Regions from separate parts of the Tepidicaulis sp. genome, predicted to be linked through region 4. Evidence: predicted binding sites of a transcription regulator. Region 4 holds the regulator's gene; each other region holds the start of a gene.

Region 1 (4,210 bases), 150 kb from region 4:
CACTTCGCCCAGATTGTGCGGGGGAATGTTGGTGGCCATACCGACCGCGATACCGCCGGCGCCATTAACGAGCAGGTTCGGAAACTCGGCCGGCAGAACCGTCGGTTCGCGCTCTGAGTTATCGTAGTTGTCCTGATAATCGACCGTATCCTTGTCGATATCGTTGAGAAGCGCATGGGCGGCTTTCGCCATGCGCACTTCCGTATAACGCATGGCGGCGGGCGGATCACCGTCCACCGAGCCGAAATTGCCCTGCCCGTCGATCAGCGGCAGGCGCAGCGAGAAGTCCTGCGCCATGCGCACCAGTGCGTCATAGATCGAAGAGTCGCCATGGGGGTGATATTTACCGATCACATCCCCGACCACGCGGGCGGACTTGCGGTAAGGCTTGTTCCAGTCGTAGCCGTTCTCGCCCATCGAGAAGAGAATGCGCCGGTGCACGGGCTTCAGCCCGTCCCGCGCATCGGGCAGCGCACGGCTAACGATCACGCTCATCGCATAATCGAGATAGGAGCGTTTCATCTCCTCTTCGATTGCGATGGGGCTTACATCGCGCTCCGGCGGAACACCCCCGCCTGCGCCGCCGGGGCCATCGGAGCCCCCGCCATTGCCCAAATTTCCACCGCCTTCCGGGAGAGGTTCATCGCCCGGTGCTGTCGTGTCATGCGTGTCGGACAAACTTGCTTACCTTCAAAAAACTGCCCCGGAAGCAGGATGCGCCGGGGCACATAATCGGACCCAGAAACGGATAAGGACGGCTGCCCGAATCCTCTGAAATATGAGAGGCGGAGAATAGCATTTCACCCCTTCAAGGGCAATCATCATATGCCTTCGGAAGCACCCCTTAAGTCTCTGACTTTCAAAGAAAAAATGCCTCTGACAAAAGTGCCCTCCGCGGCGCGCGGAGACAGGCAAAAATCCGCCCTGCCCGCACAGATTTTTGCCCGGGGAATTGGCTCTGAAACGAGGGCTTGAAAAGACGAAGGGCGGCTCGCGCCGCCCTCCTAAACCTCGCTCTGGAACGCGTCCTTAGAACGGAATTTCGTCGTCCATGTCCTGGTTGAAGCTGCCGCCGCCGCTCTGGCCGCCGCCGAAATTCCCGTTGTCGTAGCCGCCGGAGGAACCGCCGAAGTCGCCCCCACCGGAGCCGCCGCCGCTGCGCCCGTCGAGCATGGTCAGTGACGAGTTGAAGCCCTGCAGCACGACTTCCGTTGAATAGCGGTCCTGACCGGACTGATCCTGCCACTTGCGGGTCTGCAGCTGGCCCTCCAGATAGACCTTGGAGCCTTTCTTCAGATATTGCTCGGCAATCTTACAAAGGCCCTCGTTGAAGATCACGACCCGGTGCCATTCGGTGCGCTCGCGCCGCTCGCCGGTATTCTTGTCACGCCAGCTGTCTGAGGTCGCAACGCGCAGATTGCAAATCGGCCGGCCGTCCTGGGTGTGGCGGATCTCCGGATCGGCGCCCAGGTTCCCGATCAAAATGACTTTGTTGACGCTCCCGGCCATATGGTGCTTCTCCTCGTATTTTTGACCCTGCAGGCACCCGCAGCTTAAACCAGCGGCGCGCAGGACGAATAATCTGGACGCGACCCTAAAGGAAAGCCCAGATCGGGGCTATAGGTTCGGCGGAAATGGCCCCGCTTTACCTGTGGACAGAATGGGCCGGTCGGCTCTTGCCAGACTCAGCGCCGCGTGCCATTTGTTCTTATTATGTTCCACAGGTGGCAGGAAGGGTCAAGAAGCCGTGTCCACCTCCCCGCGCAGGGGTGAAAAATTCCCCGATGCGCTATATGAACGGCCAGACGGTTTTCACCCGCCCCGACGCCCACACAAAGCCAGTTAGGATTTTGACGCGCCATGCAGAAGTTCATCACCGTTTCCGGCGCCCGCGAACACAATCTGAAAAACATCACCGTGCAAATCCCGCGCGACAAGCTGGTGGTGATCACGGGCCTGTCCGGCTCGGGCAAATCCTCCCTGGCATTCGACACGATCTATGCGGAAGGCCAGCGGCGCTATGTGGAAAGCCTGTCGGCTTATGCGCGCCAGTTCCTGGAGATGATGCAGAAGCCGGATGTGGACCAGATCGACGGTCTCTCCCCCGCCATTTCCATCGAGCAGAAAACCACCTCGCGCAACCCGCGCTCCACGGTCGGCACGGTGACGGAAATTTACGACTATATGCGCCTGCTTTGGGCGCGTGTCGGCATTCCCTATTCCCCGGCCACGGGCCTGCCCATCGAAAGCCAGACGGTCACGCAGATGGTGGACCGTATCATGGCGCTGCCCGAAGGCACGCGGCTCTACCTTCTTGCCCCCATCGTGCGCGGGCGCAAGGGCGAGTACCGCAAGGAATTCGCCGATCTGCAGAAACGCGGTTTCCAGCGCGTGAAGGTCGACGGGCAGTTCTATGAGATCGACGAGGTGCCGGCTCTCGATAAGAAATATAAGCACGACATCGATGTGGTGGTGGACCGGCTCGTGGTGCGCGGCGACCTCGGCAACCGGGTGGCGGACTCTCTTGAAATTGCCCTGCCGCTTGCCGACGGTATCGCCGTCGCCGAACTCGCCGATGCCAAGGAAGGAGAGACGCCGGAACGCATCATCTTTTCCGAACGTTTTGCCTGCCCCGTTTCGGGCTTCACGATCGACGAGATCGAGCCCCGCCTCTTTTCCTTCAACAACCCTTTCGGCGCCTGCCCGGCCTGTGACGGGCTTGGCACGCAATACATCATCGATGCCGATCTTGTGGTGCCCGATCCCGGGCTGAGCCTGCGCCAGGGAGCCGTGGCGCCCTGGTCCCGCTCCACCTCGCCCTATTACACACAGACACTCGACAGCCTGGCGCGTAAATACAAGTTCTCCATGACCAAGCCTTGGTCGGAGCTGCCTAAACAGGCCCAGAACGTCATCCTCTACGGGTCCGGCAACGAGGAAGTCACCTTCAATTACGACGATGGCATGCGCTCCTACCAGACGCGCAAACCTTTCGAAGGCGTCATCCCCAATCTGGAACGGCGCTGGCGTGAGACCGACAGCAGCTGGGCGCGCGAGGAAATCGAGAAATATCAGAACGTCACGAATTGTGAGACCTGTAATGGCTACCGCCTGAAGCCGGAAGCGCTGGCCGTAAAGATCAGCGGGCGCCATGTCGGTGAAGTCTCTCAGCTGTCGATCAAGGAAGCGGATAAGTGGTTTGCCGAGCTCGACGGTTATCTCACCGATAAGCAGCTCGAAATCGCCAACCGCATCCTGAAGGAAATCCGCGAACGCCTTCACTTCCTCAACAATGTGGGGCTCGATTATCTCAGCCTCTCGCGTAATTCCGGCACGCTGTCGGGCGGGGAATCCCAGCGCATCCGTCTTGCCTCGCAAATCGGCTCAGGCCTCACCGGTGTGCTTTACGTTCTCGACGAGCCCTCCATCGGCCTGCACCAGCGTGACAATGACCGCCTGCTCGCGACGCTCGAACGGCTGCGCGATCTCGGTAATACCGTCATCGTCGTGGAGCATGACGAAGATGCCATCCGCACCGCCGATTACGTGCTCGATATCGGGCCCGGTGCCGGCATCCATGGCGGGCATATTATCGCCGAAGGCACGCCGAAAGACATCATGGCGAATACGGAAAGTCTGACGGGCCGCTACCTGACCGGCTTCGAGCAGATCGATATTCCCTCCGAGCGCCGGCCCATCTCCGATACGCGCCGCCTGAAAGTCACCGGCGCGCGCGGCAACAATTTGAAGAACGTGACGGCGGAAATTCCGCTCGGCACATTCACCTGCGTCACCGGTGTGTCGGGCGGCGGCAAGTCCACCCTTCTCATCGAGACGATCTACAAATCCGTTGCCCGCCGCCTCACCGGCGCGCGCGAACATGCTGAACCCTTCGACCAGATAGAAGGGCTGGAGTTTCTCGACAAGATCATCGATATCGACCAGTCGCCGATCGGCCGCACACCGCGCTCGAACCCGGCGACCTATACCGGCGCCTTTACCCATATCCGCGACTGGTTTGCGGGCCTGCCGGAATCGCGGGCGCGCGGTTACAAGCCCGGCCGCTTTTCTTTCAACGTCAAAGGCGGGCGCTGTGAGGCGTGCCAGGGCGACGGCGTCATCAAGATCGAAATGCACTTCCTGCCCGACGTTTATGTGGAATGCGATGCCTGTCACGGGCACCGCTATAACCGCGAAACGCTGGAAGTGA
Region 2 (4,210 bases), 1.5 Mb from region 4:
GAAAAGACGCTGACTTTCTACCGCGATGTGATCGGCGCCGAGCTTGAGCGCGAGATCCCGGAAATCGGGATGAAGCAATTGCGCGCCGGCGCCTCGATCATCGATCTCGTTCCCGCCGCAGCGGGCGCGGAAGCGGTGCCGGAAAGCGCGCAGAACATGGACCATCTCTGCCTGCGCATCGAGCCTTGGAGCGAAAGTGTCCTGGCCGCGCATTTTTCCCATTTCAGCGTGCCGGTGGAAGGCGAAGGCATCCGCTACGGCGCCGAAGGCAACGGCCCCTCGATCTATGTCCGCGACCCGGAAGGTAATGTCGTGGAACTGAAAGGCCCGCCGCTGGAGGGGTGAGACTGTTCCCTTACGTTTTTGCTTTGGGCTATCTTTCTGAACAAAAGAATTTAGTTTTAGGGGTTCGCCGCAGCTGAACGTCTAGCGCACACAAATTCTTGAATAAAATGAGTTTTTAATCTAATTGCATAGCAGGGTGATACGGCCCATTTAAGATAAAAAGGTGAGGACGCCAGTGTCGCGGTTTTCTAAAGGGAGTGAGACTTTTTTAGAGTTGGCAACGCCTGAAAGTTTTGGCCAGTTGAAAGATGAATGGGCTAGCCAAGCCATCAAATATGATGATGACAGTTATGCTGAGGCGTATTTGCAGCACGCGGAAAGCATCATTGCCAAGCCGTGTGAAGGGCGACCGAGGGGTACGTTTTATGGGATTTTTATCCTAAAAGACTCTGCGTCAAATTGTCTCGGAATGGCCCATTTCAATAGAGCACAGTTGCCAAAAACGGCAGGTTGGACGTTGCGTACTGTTTGGGTGCAGCTTGCCCCTAAGTATGATTACGAAGAGCTGACGGAACAGGAAGCTGCAGATATCGTTGCTGGTTTACTCTTTTCTGCGATTAAACTTTGTCGGGAAGGCGAATTGAAATCAGATCACCTAAAAGTTCATTTGCAAAATTCTGGTGATCGTCAACTTGCGATGGGGTTGGCTCGTGCTCTAGAAAATGATTCGCCGGAAACGAAAGTTTCTGTTAGGGGAAACTGGCTACACTTCGACAACGTAGCCTGAAAGTGGCCGTAAGGGAGATTGGTGGGATGACCTATGAGCAAATGCAGAAAGCTGCTTTAGTGGCTGTAAGGGTGATGGGCCCAGCTCTAAAGAGTGTCTCTTGGTTCAAGCGTAATTGGCAAGAACCTGTGACTGAAGAAGAGAAAAAAGCAGCATAATCTCCCTAAACCCCGCTTCGGCGGGGTTTTCTATTTAGCATTCCGGTTTGCAAGGCCTCAGTACAAAACTTTGAATTTTTGCGCCGCACTACATCGCTCAGTTGTGGACGCATAACTGAGCGTAGTGCTAGCTATCTTTCTACTTGGTCGGTTGGGGCACTACACTGCTATGCGCCCGATGCGTGTGCGCAGCCCGGCGCACACGTTCATGTTCCCAAAATGTTCTTGTTTGGCGCGGCCTGCTTCGCTAGCCTGGGCAAAACGGGGAATTTGCCAAGCGCGCGTTTGGAGCGCGCGGGAGCGGAGCAGCCATGGTCGCGCATGTGGAAACGGTGGCCTTTTGGGGGCTGGACGCAAGGCCGGTCGATGTGCAGGTGCAGATGGGCCCGGGCCTGCCCGCCTTCACGATTGTCGGCCTGCCGGACAAGGCGGTGGGGGAAAGCCGCGAGCGGGTGCGCGCCGCCCTTGCCGCGCTTGGCCTGGGTCTCCCGCCCAAACGCATTATCGTCAATCTCGCCCCGGCGGACCTGCCCAAGGAAGGCTCGCATTTCGACCTGCCCATCGCGCTTGGCCTTCTGGCGGCGATGGATGTCATCGGCGCCGAGGATCTTTCCCGTTTCGTTGCGATCGGGGAGCTGGCGCTTGACGGCGCGCTGACCCCGGTGACGGGGGCGCTGCCCGCCGCTGTCGCCGCCAACGGAAGGGGCAAGGGCCTGATCTGCCCCCATGGCTGCGGCTCCGAAGCGGCCTGGGCTGGTTTCGGATCCGAAACGGCAGGCGTGCTTGCGCCCAAAAACCTCATTCAGCTCATCAATCATTTTAAGGGCAGCCAGTCCCTTTCCGAGCCCGTGCCGTTGAAGGCGGAAGACGCGGCAGGCCCCCTTCCCGACATGAAGGATATCAAGGGCCAGGAAAGCGCCAAGCGGGCGCTGGAAGTGGCGGCGGCCGGCGGGCACAACATGCTGATGGTCGGCCCGCCCGGCTCCGGCAAATCCATGCTGGCCGCGCGCCTGCCCGGCATTCTGCCCCCGCTCGGCGCCCGTGAGATGCTGGACACCTCCATGATCGCCTCGATGGCGGGCCAGCTTGCAGGCGGGCGTCTGACGCGGCGGCGCCCTTACCGCGCGCCCCACCATTCCGCTTCCATGGCGGCCCTTATCGGCGGCGGCCACCGGGCAAAGCCGGGCGAGGTCTCGCTTGCTCATGGGGGCGTGCTCTTTCTCGATGAGCTGCCCGAGTTTTCCCGCCAGGTACTCGATTCGCTCCGCCAGCCCATCGAGACGGGCGAGGCCGTCGTCGCCCGCGCCAATGCCCATATCACCTATCCGGCCAGGTTCCAGCTCATCGCGGCGATGAACCCCTGCCGCTGCGGCCATGCCGGGGACATGAGCCAGGCCTGCGCCAGGGTGCCGCGCTGCGTGGGCGACTATCAGGCCAAACTTTCCGGCCCGCTGATGGACCGGATCGACATTCATGTAGATGTGCCTGCCGTCTCCGCCGCCGATCTGGCGCTGCCGCCCCCTGCCGAAAGCTCCGCCGATATTGCCCAGCGCATCGCCCGTGCCCGGCAAATCCAGGCAAAGCGCTACGGCGATGTGACTGTAGGTCACGAAAGTGGTGAGAGTGAGGGGCGCACGCTCCTTCAGGCAGGCACGTTTCTCAATGCCCAGGCCGAGGGCGAGCTTCTGGAAAAAGTGGCAAGCCCCGATGAAGCGGGCCGGGCGCTTTTAAGCGAGGCGGCGGAGGCCATGAAACTCACTGCCCGCGGCTATCACCGGGTGCTGCGCGTCGCCCGCACCCTTGCCGATCTCGAAGGCACGGCCTCCGTCGGCCGCCTCCATATCGCCGAGGCGCTTTCCTACCGCCAGCTTGCCGCAGGAAGGCTCGGGGCCGCCGCCTGACGGGCCGGAAGAGGCCAAAACCCGCACAATACGGGGCATTTTAAGCCCTTTGTAACTTCTCCGGGCGAGGCTGGAGGGACCGCTGAAGAGCCGGGCGCGCTGCGCCGCGGCTCCGGGCGGCGTGGCAGACCCTGCTTGAGCTATATGCGGGGGCGTAAAGGGGAACGCAGTTCATGATGGGCGCGGATATGCTGCTCGGCCTGATGGCCGGCACCGGGATGATCGGGGCGGGGGCGGCCTCGGTTTTCGGTCTGCTTTATCTGCAGGAACGCCGCAAGGCGGCGCGTCAGCGCGCGGCTTTCGAGGCGCGCTTCGAAACATTGTCCGACCGCAACTGGGAACTGAAAGAAAGCGAAGAGCGCTACCGCACGCTGATCGATGCGCAGGGCGATGTGATTTTCAGAAAAGACCTGCGCGGCTTTACGACCTATGCCAATGACGTTTTCTGCCAGACTTTCGGCGTGCCGCGCGATGAGGTGATCGGTTCGGTCTTTATTCCCGATGTGCCTGAAGGTGAAATCCCCGCCTATTTCGGTGACTTCGCAGGCCTGGCTTTGCCGCCTTACCGGGTGCGATACGACCAGCATGTCGTCACCACGCGCGGCCCGCGCTGGTTTGCCTGGGAGGAGTTTGCCATCCGCGATGAAGACGGGCGGCTTGCGGAAATTCAGACCATGGGCCGGGACATTACCGACCGCAAGCTCGTCGAGCAGCAGCTCGGCGAGGCGCTGGAAGAAGCCCAGCGCGCCAACAAGGCCAAGAGCCTTTTCCTTGCGACCATGAGCCATGAAATCCGTACACCGATGAATGCCGTGCTCGGCATGACGCAGCTTCTGCTCGACACCGAGCTGGTGCCCGCCCAGCGCTCTTATGCCGAGGCGGTGCGCGACTCCGGCCGCTCGCTGCTCGCCATCATCAACGACATTCTCGATTATTCGAAAATCGAGGCGGGCAAGATCCATCTCGATAACGAGCCCTTCAGCCCGCATGAATTCATCGAAAGCGTGACGGAACTTCTGGCCGCCCGCGCTTTTGAAAAAGACATCGACATCGCTTCCATCGTCGATCCGGATGTGCCG
Region 3 (4,210 bases), 1.0 Mb from region 4:
AAACGATGCCGGTAAAATCCGTGTCCTCGTAATAGACACGGATGGGCAGCACATGCGCGCCCTCTTCAATGCGCCCGGCAAGGTCCGGCCATTTTCCGCTCATGCGCCCTCTCCTTCATCGAAAAGGCCGCTTTGCCCTGCCCCGCTTCCTGATGCGGGTGCGGGCAAGCCAAGATGGCGGAAGGCAAGCGCGGTGAGCACACGCCCGCGCGGCGTGCGGTTCACGAAACCCTGCTGAATGAGATAAGGCTCGATGATTTCCTCGATCGCATCGCGCGGCTCGGAAAGCGCGGCGGCGATCGTTTCGATGCCGACGGGCCCGCCGGAAAACTTCACCGCCACATTGCGCAAATAGCGGTGGTCGAGCGCATCGAGACCGCGCGCATCGACCTCGAGGCGCTCCAGTGCTTTATCGGCCAGTGCCGCATCGATGGCGCCTTTACCGTCCACCACAGCAAAATCGCGCACCCGGCGAAGCAGCCGCCCGGCAACACGGGGCGTGCCGCGCGCGCGCCGGGCAATTTCCTTTGCCCCGTCACTCGTGATCGAGGTGCCGAGCACGCCCGCACCGCGCGTGACGATCGCTTCAAGCTCGGCCTCTTCATAAAAATTGAGCCGCACGGGAATGCCGAACCTGTCGCGCAGCGGCGTCGTCAAAAGTCCCGTGCGCGTCGTCGCGCCGACCAGCGTGAAAGGCGCAAGCTCGATGCGCACCGAGCGCGCCGCCGGTCCTTCACCGATGATGAGATCAAGCTGAAAATCCTCCATCGCCGGATAAAGAATTTCTTCGACCGCAGGCGAAAGCCGGTGGATTTCATCGATGAAAAGCACGTCCCGCTCTTCAAGATTGGTCAGCAGCGCGGCAAGGTCGCCTGCCTTGGCAATGACGGGGCCCGAGGTTGCGCGGAAATTGACGCCAAGCTCGCGCGCCACGATCTGCGCCAATGTCGTTTTGCCAAGGCCGGGGGGCCCTGCAAAAAGCACATGATCGAGCGCTTCGCCGCGCGTGCGCGCCGCCTCGATAAAGACGGAAAGATTCTCGCGCGCCTTGCGCTGGCCGACAAATTCGGAAAGGCGCTGCGGGCGGAGCGCCACATCGAAATCTTCTTCCCGCTCCCCGGCGCCCACCAGTCTTTCACTCATCGGGCAAGCTCCTTCAGCCCAAGCCGGATCAAGGTTTCAGGCCCGGCCTCATCGTCGAGTTTCGCGCGCGCCTTGCGCACCGCCTCTGCGGCCTGCGCGGGCGCATAGCCGAGATTGGTCAGCGCGGAAATGGCATCGGCCTCGGCATCGGTCGGCTTTGCTTCTTCCGCCCCGCCCTCCGACACGGCGATGGCAAAGGCGCCTGCGGGCGCTTTGTCTTTCAGCTCCACCACAATGCGCTGGGCGAGCTTGGGACCGACACCGGAGGTCTGCGCCACCGCTTTTTTATCCTGCGTCGCCACTGCCGACTGAATGCCTTGCGGCCCGAGCGTGCCGATAACGGCAAGGGCAACGCGCGCGCCCACGCCCTGCACGCTTTGCAAGAGGCGGAACCAGTCCCGCTCCCCCTCGCTTGAAAAGCCGAAGAGCCGGATTTCCTGTTCGCGCACATGGGTGTGGATGAGAAGCGCCGCCGCCTCCCCCACCGCCGGCAGGCGGCGCAGCGTATAGGACGAGCATTCGACGAGATAGCCGACGCCGCCCACATCCAGGATCAGCCAGTCCTCACCCAGCTCATCGACAATTCCCTTCAGCTTGCCGATCATGCGCGCGCCCTGCCGGAGGTGGTGGCTTTGACAAGCGCCGCATCGATGCGCGCCTTCGCCCCGCGCATCTGCGCATGGCAAATGGCGGTTGCCAGCGCATCGGCCGAATGCTCGCTGTCGATCACGGCTTTGGGCAAAAGAATGCCGACCATGGTGCGGATCTGATGCTTGTCCGCATGGCCTGCCCCCGTCACCGTCTTCTTGATCTGATTGGGCGCATATTCGCCGATCTCAAGGCCTGCGCGCGCGGCAATGAGCAGCGGCACGGCCCGCGCCTGGCCGAGCTTCAGCGCCGCCACCGCATCTTTCGCCACGAAGGCGGTTTCGACGGCGACCGCCTGCGGCATGAATTCTTTCATGATGGTTTCGAGCGCCGCTTCGATCTCTGCCAGCCTGACCGGCACGGAGGCTTTGTCATTGGAGGCGATCGTCCCGTTCGCCACATGGGTAAGGCGCGAGCCCGCAGCCTCCACCACCCCCCAGCCTGTGCGCCGGAGGCCCGGATCGATGCCTAAAAGACGAAAGGCCCCGCTCATGAAACTGCCGCTCTCCTGATTCCGACTCGCGTCTTTATAACAGGAGGCTACACCCCAAGACGCGGAAAAGAGAAGAAATCGGGAACAAAAAAGCCCCTCCCGGTCCGGAAGGGGCTTTTGAAAGGCCGTGAATGGCGGCCTTAAAGCTTAGGCCGAGAGCTTTTCGAACACCGCGTCGGACATTTCGTAATTGGCGTAAACCTGCTGTACGTCGTCGCAATCATCCAGCGCGTCGAGCAGCTTGAGCAGCGTTTCGCCTTTTTCCTCGTCCACTTCGATATTATTCTGCGGCTTCCAGATCAGCCGGGCGGAGCGGGCCTCGCCGAATTTTTCTTCCAGCGCGCCGGCCACTTCATGCAGCGCATCGGGCGCGCAGATCAGCACATGCCCGTCCTCATCGCTCTCGCAATCATCGGCCCCTGCCTCGATCGCCGCTTCCAGCATGGTCTCGGTATCGGCAACGTCCGCGCCATATTCGATCGAGCCCACATGGTCGAACATGAAGGAGACCGAGCCCGTCTCACCCAGATTTCCGCCGTTCTTGGAGAAAATCGAGCGGACCTCGCTCGCCGTGCGGTTCTTGTTGTCGGTCAGCGCCTCGACAATCACGCCGATGCCCGCCGGGCCGAAGCCTTCATAGCGCATGTCGAAATAGTCGTCCCCGCCCTGATCTGTGCTCTTCTTGATGGCGCGGTCGATATTGTCCTTCGGCATGGACTGGGCGCGGGCGGCCAGAATGGCGGCGCGCAGACGCGGATTGTGCTCGGGGTCCGGCAGGCCCATTTTCGCCGCCACGGTAATTTCCTTGGCGAGTTTGGAAAACAATTTGGCGCGCTTCTTATCCTGCGCGCCCTTGCGGTACATGATGTTCTTGAACTTGGAATGTCCGGCCATAGGCCCCTCCGACACCTGACTGTCACTCGCCGCGGGCCCGCGGCAATGCGGCCCTCACTCGAACGGCAATATCTGAAATCTCGCGCCCCTTATAGAAAGAGCCGGGCCCAAAATCCATAGGGCACGCGAATCCGGTTGGCCCGGCGGGTTTTCGGGAGAATTCCAGGCCCCATTTTCCAGGGAATTAGAGTAAATACTCTTATTTAATGAATTAACTATTTCATCATACTTTTGGGAGTTTACTGTGGATAAGACAACTCTACCAGGCATTGAAATTTGAACTAACACTTCTGGTTGTGTTGTCGAAATGACGCTCGTCGGAGGAACCCGCCCCACTCACCCTCTCCGATGAGCTGCGCTGCAACACCCCCGCAGCGTCAAAACCCCGTCTGGACCGGCAAAACGCCTCGGCTGGTTCGGGCGGGGTTTTTCTGTGTGCGCTGGGAAAGGCACTCAGGCCGGGCGCGCCGGTTTGAGCCGCCCGCCGAGACGCAGGGGCTCCACACGCTCGGCCAGCCCGTCCGCCCCGGTTTCCACGAAAACGCCGCAGACCGTGGCAGGCCCGAGCGCCGGGGTGAAGCGCCCGCGCGGCATCTTGGTGACGAAGCGGTTGACGGGTTCGTCCTTTTCCATGCCGATGACGGAATCATAATCCCCGCACATGCCGGCATCGGTCTGATAGGCGGTGCCGCCGGGCAGGATCTGCGCATCCGCCGTCGGGATATGGCTATGGGTGCCCACGACAAGGCTGGCGCGTCCATCGCAGAAATGACCCATCGCCATTTTTTCCGAGGTGGCCTCGCCGTGAAAATCCACCAGCGCCGCATCCGCCACATCGCCGAGCGGACATTCGTTCAGCGCCTCATCGACGGAGGCGAAGGGATCATCCATCGCATCCATGAAGACCCGGCCCATGGCATTGATGACGAGCACACGCGCGCCGTTTTTGGCCTCATAAAGGCCGTTGCCGCGCCCCGGCGTGCCGGGCGGGAAGTTGCGCGGCCGGATGAGCCGGTCCTCGCGCTCCACATG
Region 4 (4,210 bases):
TCCTCATGGCTCTTCTTCCCGTTGCCGACGCGATCGAGAAAATCGGCGCTGCTATTGCCCCGCTTGAAGCGGAGCGCATTCCGCTCGCCGAAGCGGGCCACCGGGTGCTCGCCCGCGATCTTGCCGCTTTGCGCACGCAGCCCCCTTTCGATGCCTCGGCCATGGACGGCTATGCGCTGAGGGCAGAAGACGCCGCCAAGGTGCCGGCGGAGCTGAAAGTGATCGGTGAAGCACCGGCCGGGCGCGCCTTTGAGAGCAAAGTAGGCTCCGGCGAGGCGGTGCGTATTTTCACCGGCGGGCCGCTGCCTGAGGGCGCCGACACTATCGTCATTCAGGAAGATACGGAGCGCAGCGGCGACACCGTGCGCATTCTGGAAGCGGCCGTCCCCGGCAAACATATCCGCCGCGCCGGGCTCGATTTTAGCGAAGGAGAAAGCGTGCTTAAACAAGGCGCGCTGCTCGGACCCGCCGCGCTCTCCCTTGCCGCCGCTGCGAACCATACTGCGCTCGATGTTTACCGGCGCCCGCGCGTTGCATTTTTTGCGACGGGCGATGAGCTGGTGCCTCCGGGCGAGGAGCCGGGCCCTTCGCAAATCGTCGCCTCGACGGGCGCGGGCCTTGCCGCCCTCATCCGCCGCTGCGGCGGCGTGCCGCTCGATCTTGGGATTGCACGGGACAACCGGGAAAGCCTTCTGGAAAAAGCGGACGCTACAAAAGACGCCGACATGGTGGTGACGCTGGGCGGAGCCTCGGTCGGTGAGCACGATCTCGTGCAGGATGTGCTGGGCGGCGCCGGGCTCGACGTCGCCTTCTGGCGCATTGCCATGCGCCCAGGCAAGCCCTTGATGTTCGGTGCGCTCTCGGGAAAACCTTTTCTCGGCCTGCCGGGCAATCCCGTCTCCGCGCTTGTCTGCGCCGAGCTTTTCCTCAGCGCCGCGCTGATGCGCCTTCAGGGGCGGCAAGCGGCGCACCCCCGGCTTTTGCCCGCCCGCCTTGCCGTGCCGCTCAAAGCCAATGACACGCGCCAGGACTACATCCGCGCTGCGCTTGAGGAGGAGGACGGGGAATGGCGCGCCAAGCCGCTTTCCGTTCAGGACAGTTCCATGCTTTCCGGCCTTGCCCGCGCGGGCTGCCTTATCGTGCGTCCGCCCCATGCGGCAGCCGCGGAAACCGGGGCGCTGGTTAATGTCCTCCCCCTTGAAGGGTAATTTTATCCACAGAAGGGTTGACGCGGAAAAAGAACCAAACTAGAACAAGTGAAATGTTTATCGTTTGTTCTAGATATTGGGGCCGCACCCATGCTCACACGCAAACAGCATGAACTTCTTATGTTCATCAACGAACGCCTGAAAGAAACGGGCGTTGCGCCTTCCTTCGACGAAATGAAGGAAGCGCTGAATTTGCGCTCGAAATCGGGCATTCACCGGCTCATCACAGCGCTGGAAGAGCGCGGCTTTATCCGCCGCCTCGCCCACCGGGCCCGGGCGCTGGAAGTGCTGAAACTGCCCGATGCGGCGGCCCCGAGCCTGGCGCGCGGGCGCGGCTTCGAGCCGGAGGTGATCGAGGGCGGCGGCGCCCCCGCTGCGAGCCTGGCACCCGCCCCTGCCAATGAGAACGATGCCCTACCCGTCTCCGTCATGGGCCGGATTGCCGCCGGTACGCCGATCGAGGCGCTGCAGGAGGAAAGCCATCAGGTTTCCGTACCGCTTGCCATGCTCTCCAACGGCGAGCATTACGCGTTGGAAGTCAAAGGCGATTCCATGATCGAGGCCGGCATTCTGGACGGCGACACCGTGATCATTCAGCGCTGCGATACGGCCAATAATGGGGAGATCGTTGTGGCGCTGGTCGATGGCTACGAAGCAACCTTGAAGCGCCTGCGCCGGAAAGGCGATTCCATTGCGCTGGAAGCGGCGAACCCTGCCTATGAAACGCGGATCTTCGGCCCGGACCGGGTGAAGGTTCAGGGCCGCCTTGTCGGCCTAATGCGCCGCTACTAAGCGCCTGCAAACTACCAGGGGCGTGTCCAGGGCCGGATGCCCTGCACGCCCCTTACCGTTTCCACTGTCAGCTTTCCCTCATTCCAATAAAGCGCCTGCGTGCCCGTGCGCGATAAATCGCCGTAATCGAGCACCAGCCGGGCATGGCAGGCTTTATCATCAAGCCCCCATCCCACATCTTTTTCCATCACAATAATGTCTGCCCACGGACAATCCTCAAGCAGTGCCCGCTCGTCTTTGATGTGAGCGATGCGCGGGGCGCCCGGCGCTTCATAGAGACAGGAAAGCCCGTCGCAGCGCCAGGGCGTCTCTTCCGCCGCCGCGCGGGGGCTGCGGGTGTCGCCTTCCTCCCGCAGCCAGATGGAAGCCTGAAAGGCCGGGCGCGATGCATTGAGGATGAGCTTGCCGTCTTCGCCCCGCACCGCAATAAGGCGGGCATTTTCGGATATGAGAATATCGGGGCGCGGCGCAAGCGCCCAAAGAAGAAGCCCGCCCGCAAGAAAGAGGCTGCCGGCAAAGCGGACCCGCCCCTTCCATAAGGCAAGCCAGAGCCCGCCCAAAGTGACGAGCCCCAAGGCGGCCTCCGGTCCGCCCGGCACGCCGCGCACCGCGCCCGGCCACGCGGCAACGGTGGCAGCAGCAGCAAGCAATCCTTCAAGCCCGAGCTCCATAATGGCGAGCGGCCAGGCCTCGAGCCCGAAAGGCATGAGCGCGAAAGCGGCAACGGCAAAAGGCATGACGAGCAGCGCGACAAGCGGCATGGCAAGGAGATTGCCTGCGAGGCCATAGGCGGCGACACGGTTGAAGTGGAACGCGGCAAAGGGTGCCGTGGCGAGCCCGGCAATGAAACTCGTCAGCAAGAGCCCGGCCCCATAAAGCAGCGCAAGCTGCAGCGGCCCGCGGGCGCGCCAATCCGCGAGCAAAGCATTGAGCTGCGCGGCGCGGGTTTCATACACCGCAACCAGTGCCGTCACGGCGGCAAAGGACATTTGAAAACCGGCAGAGAGCACGCTTTCGGGCCGGAGCACCAGAAGCGCAAAAGCGGCAAGCGCCACATTGCGCATGGTCATGGCCGGCCGGTCGAGCATGAGCGAGAGCAGCACAAGCGCGATCATGATGAAGGCGCGCTGGGTCGCCGTGCTCATGCCGGAAATGACGAGATAGGCGGCGGCACCTGCAAGCGCGAGCCCGGCCGCCCATTTCTTCACCGGGTAATGCAGCGCAAGGCGCGGCACCAGCGCCATGAGAAGGCGCAAGCCTCCGAAGAGCGCGCCCGTCAGCAGCGCCATGTGAAGACCGGAAATCGCCAGCACATGGGCAAGGCCCGAGGCGCGCAAATTTTCTTCCACCTCTTGCGGCAAATAAGCCCGCTCGCCGGTCATCAGCGCAACGGCGACCGCGCCGGTGTCGGGCGACATGGCGGCGAGCACCCGCGCGCCGATAGCCTGGCGCAGCGCATGCAGTGCTCTACGGGCGGCAACAAACACGCCCTCCGCCTCTCCCTGGATTTCCGGCGCGCCCAGCATGACGCCGCCCGCGCCGATCCCCTCGAACCAGAGCACCCTGCCGTAATCGAACCCGCCGGGCGCGGCAGGCAGGCTATTGGGCCAAAGCTTCACCGGCCCTTCGATCCGGTCACCGGGCCGCAGCGCCAGCGCGCGCGGGTCCGAGCCCCGGTAGGTGAGGCGAACCTTGCGGGGCGGGTCCGGCACATGTTCCAGCGCCTCGATCTCTACATCGGCGCGCAGCCGCCCGTCGCCCTCCCGGCTCACCGCGCTCACCGTGCCCTGCAAAATGCCGTAGGAGAGCTCACCCGTGAGCGGGGAATGATCGATAATGCTGACGCGCAGCCCCGCGAGCGCAAAGCCGAGCGCGGCAAGCCCCGCCGCTATGAGCGCAAGGCGCAAGAGCGGGCGCGCCGCAAGGCGCCACTGAGCCAGGAACGCGGCAAGGGCAAGGAGCGCCGCCCAGCCCCAGGCCGGCTCGAACCGCAGGCTAAAATAAAGGAGAATCCCGAGCCCCAGGAAAACCGGCGCCCAGAGGCCGAACCTCTCCGATTCCCGCAAGAGCCCGTGCCATAGGGAAAAAACCGGGCCGGAGAGCCCCCTCCAGGTCCGCCCCAGCCCCCACCTCCCGGACCCGGCGGGCCAAATATCTCCGGTACCTAGCGCGATATCCCCCTCCTCAAGAACAAATCGCGAATATTTCGC

What was found. The regulator LexA, encoded in region 4, represses DNA repair genes until DNA is damaged. The targets are predictions, from matches to a motif close to TGTTCNNNNTGTGTTCNG.
Region 1: a site for LexA is predicted at 1,704-1,721, ahead of uvrA (excinuclease ABC subunit UvrA). Genes of this name have one in related genera too.
Region 2: a site for LexA is predicted at 1,440-1,457, ahead of ACOQOT_RS17035 (YifB family Mg chelatase-like AAA ATPase). Genes of this name have one in related genera too.
Region 3: a site for LexA is predicted at 2,354-2,371, ahead of ruvC (crossover junction endodeoxyribonuclease RuvC). Genes of this name have one in related genera too.

What each region holds. Positions count from the first base shown of each region.
Region 1 is NZ_OZ244942.1:1,628,688-1,632,897, forward strand. Features, by position in the region: gene gyrA (DNA gyrase subunit A) at 1-522, opposite strand, end outside; gene ACOQOT_RS07650 (single-stranded DNA-binding protein) at 1,030-1,509, opposite strand; gene uvrA (excinuclease ABC subunit UvrA) at 1,861-4,210, shown strand, end outside.
Region 2 is NZ_OZ244942.1:3,544,516-3,548,725, forward strand. Features, by position in the region: gene ACOQOT_RS17020 (VOC family protein) at 1-345, shown strand, start outside; gene ACOQOT_RS17025 (hypothetical protein) at 521-1,072, shown strand; gene ACOQOT_RS17030 (hypothetical protein) at 1,099-1,230, shown strand; gene ACOQOT_RS17035 (YifB family Mg chelatase-like AAA ATPase) at 1,542-3,131, shown strand; gene ACOQOT_RS17040 (response regulator) at 3,305-4,210, shown strand, end outside.
Region 3 is NZ_OZ244942.1:2,490,822-2,495,031, forward strand. Features, by position in the region: gene ybgC (tol-pal system-associated acyl-CoA thioesterase) at 1-103, opposite strand, end outside; gene ruvB (Holliday junction branch migration DNA helicase RuvB) at 100-1,143, opposite strand; gene ruvA (Holliday junction branch migration protein RuvA) at 1,140-1,748, opposite strand; gene ruvC (crossover junction endodeoxyribonuclease RuvC) at 1,745-2,284, opposite strand; gene ACOQOT_RS11925 (YebC/PmpR family DNA-binding transcriptional regulator) at 2,432-3,178, opposite strand; gene ACOQOT_RS11930 (TIGR00282 family metallophosphoesterase) at 3,632-4,210, opposite strand, start outside.
Region 4 is NZ_OZ244942.1:1,475,218-1,479,427, reverse strand. Features, by position in the region: gene glp (gephyrin-like molybdotransferase Glp) at 6-1,208, shown strand; gene lexA (transcriptional repressor LexA) at 1,299-2,000, shown strand; gene ACOQOT_RS06915 (ComEC/Rec2 family competence protein) at 2,012-4,066, opposite strand.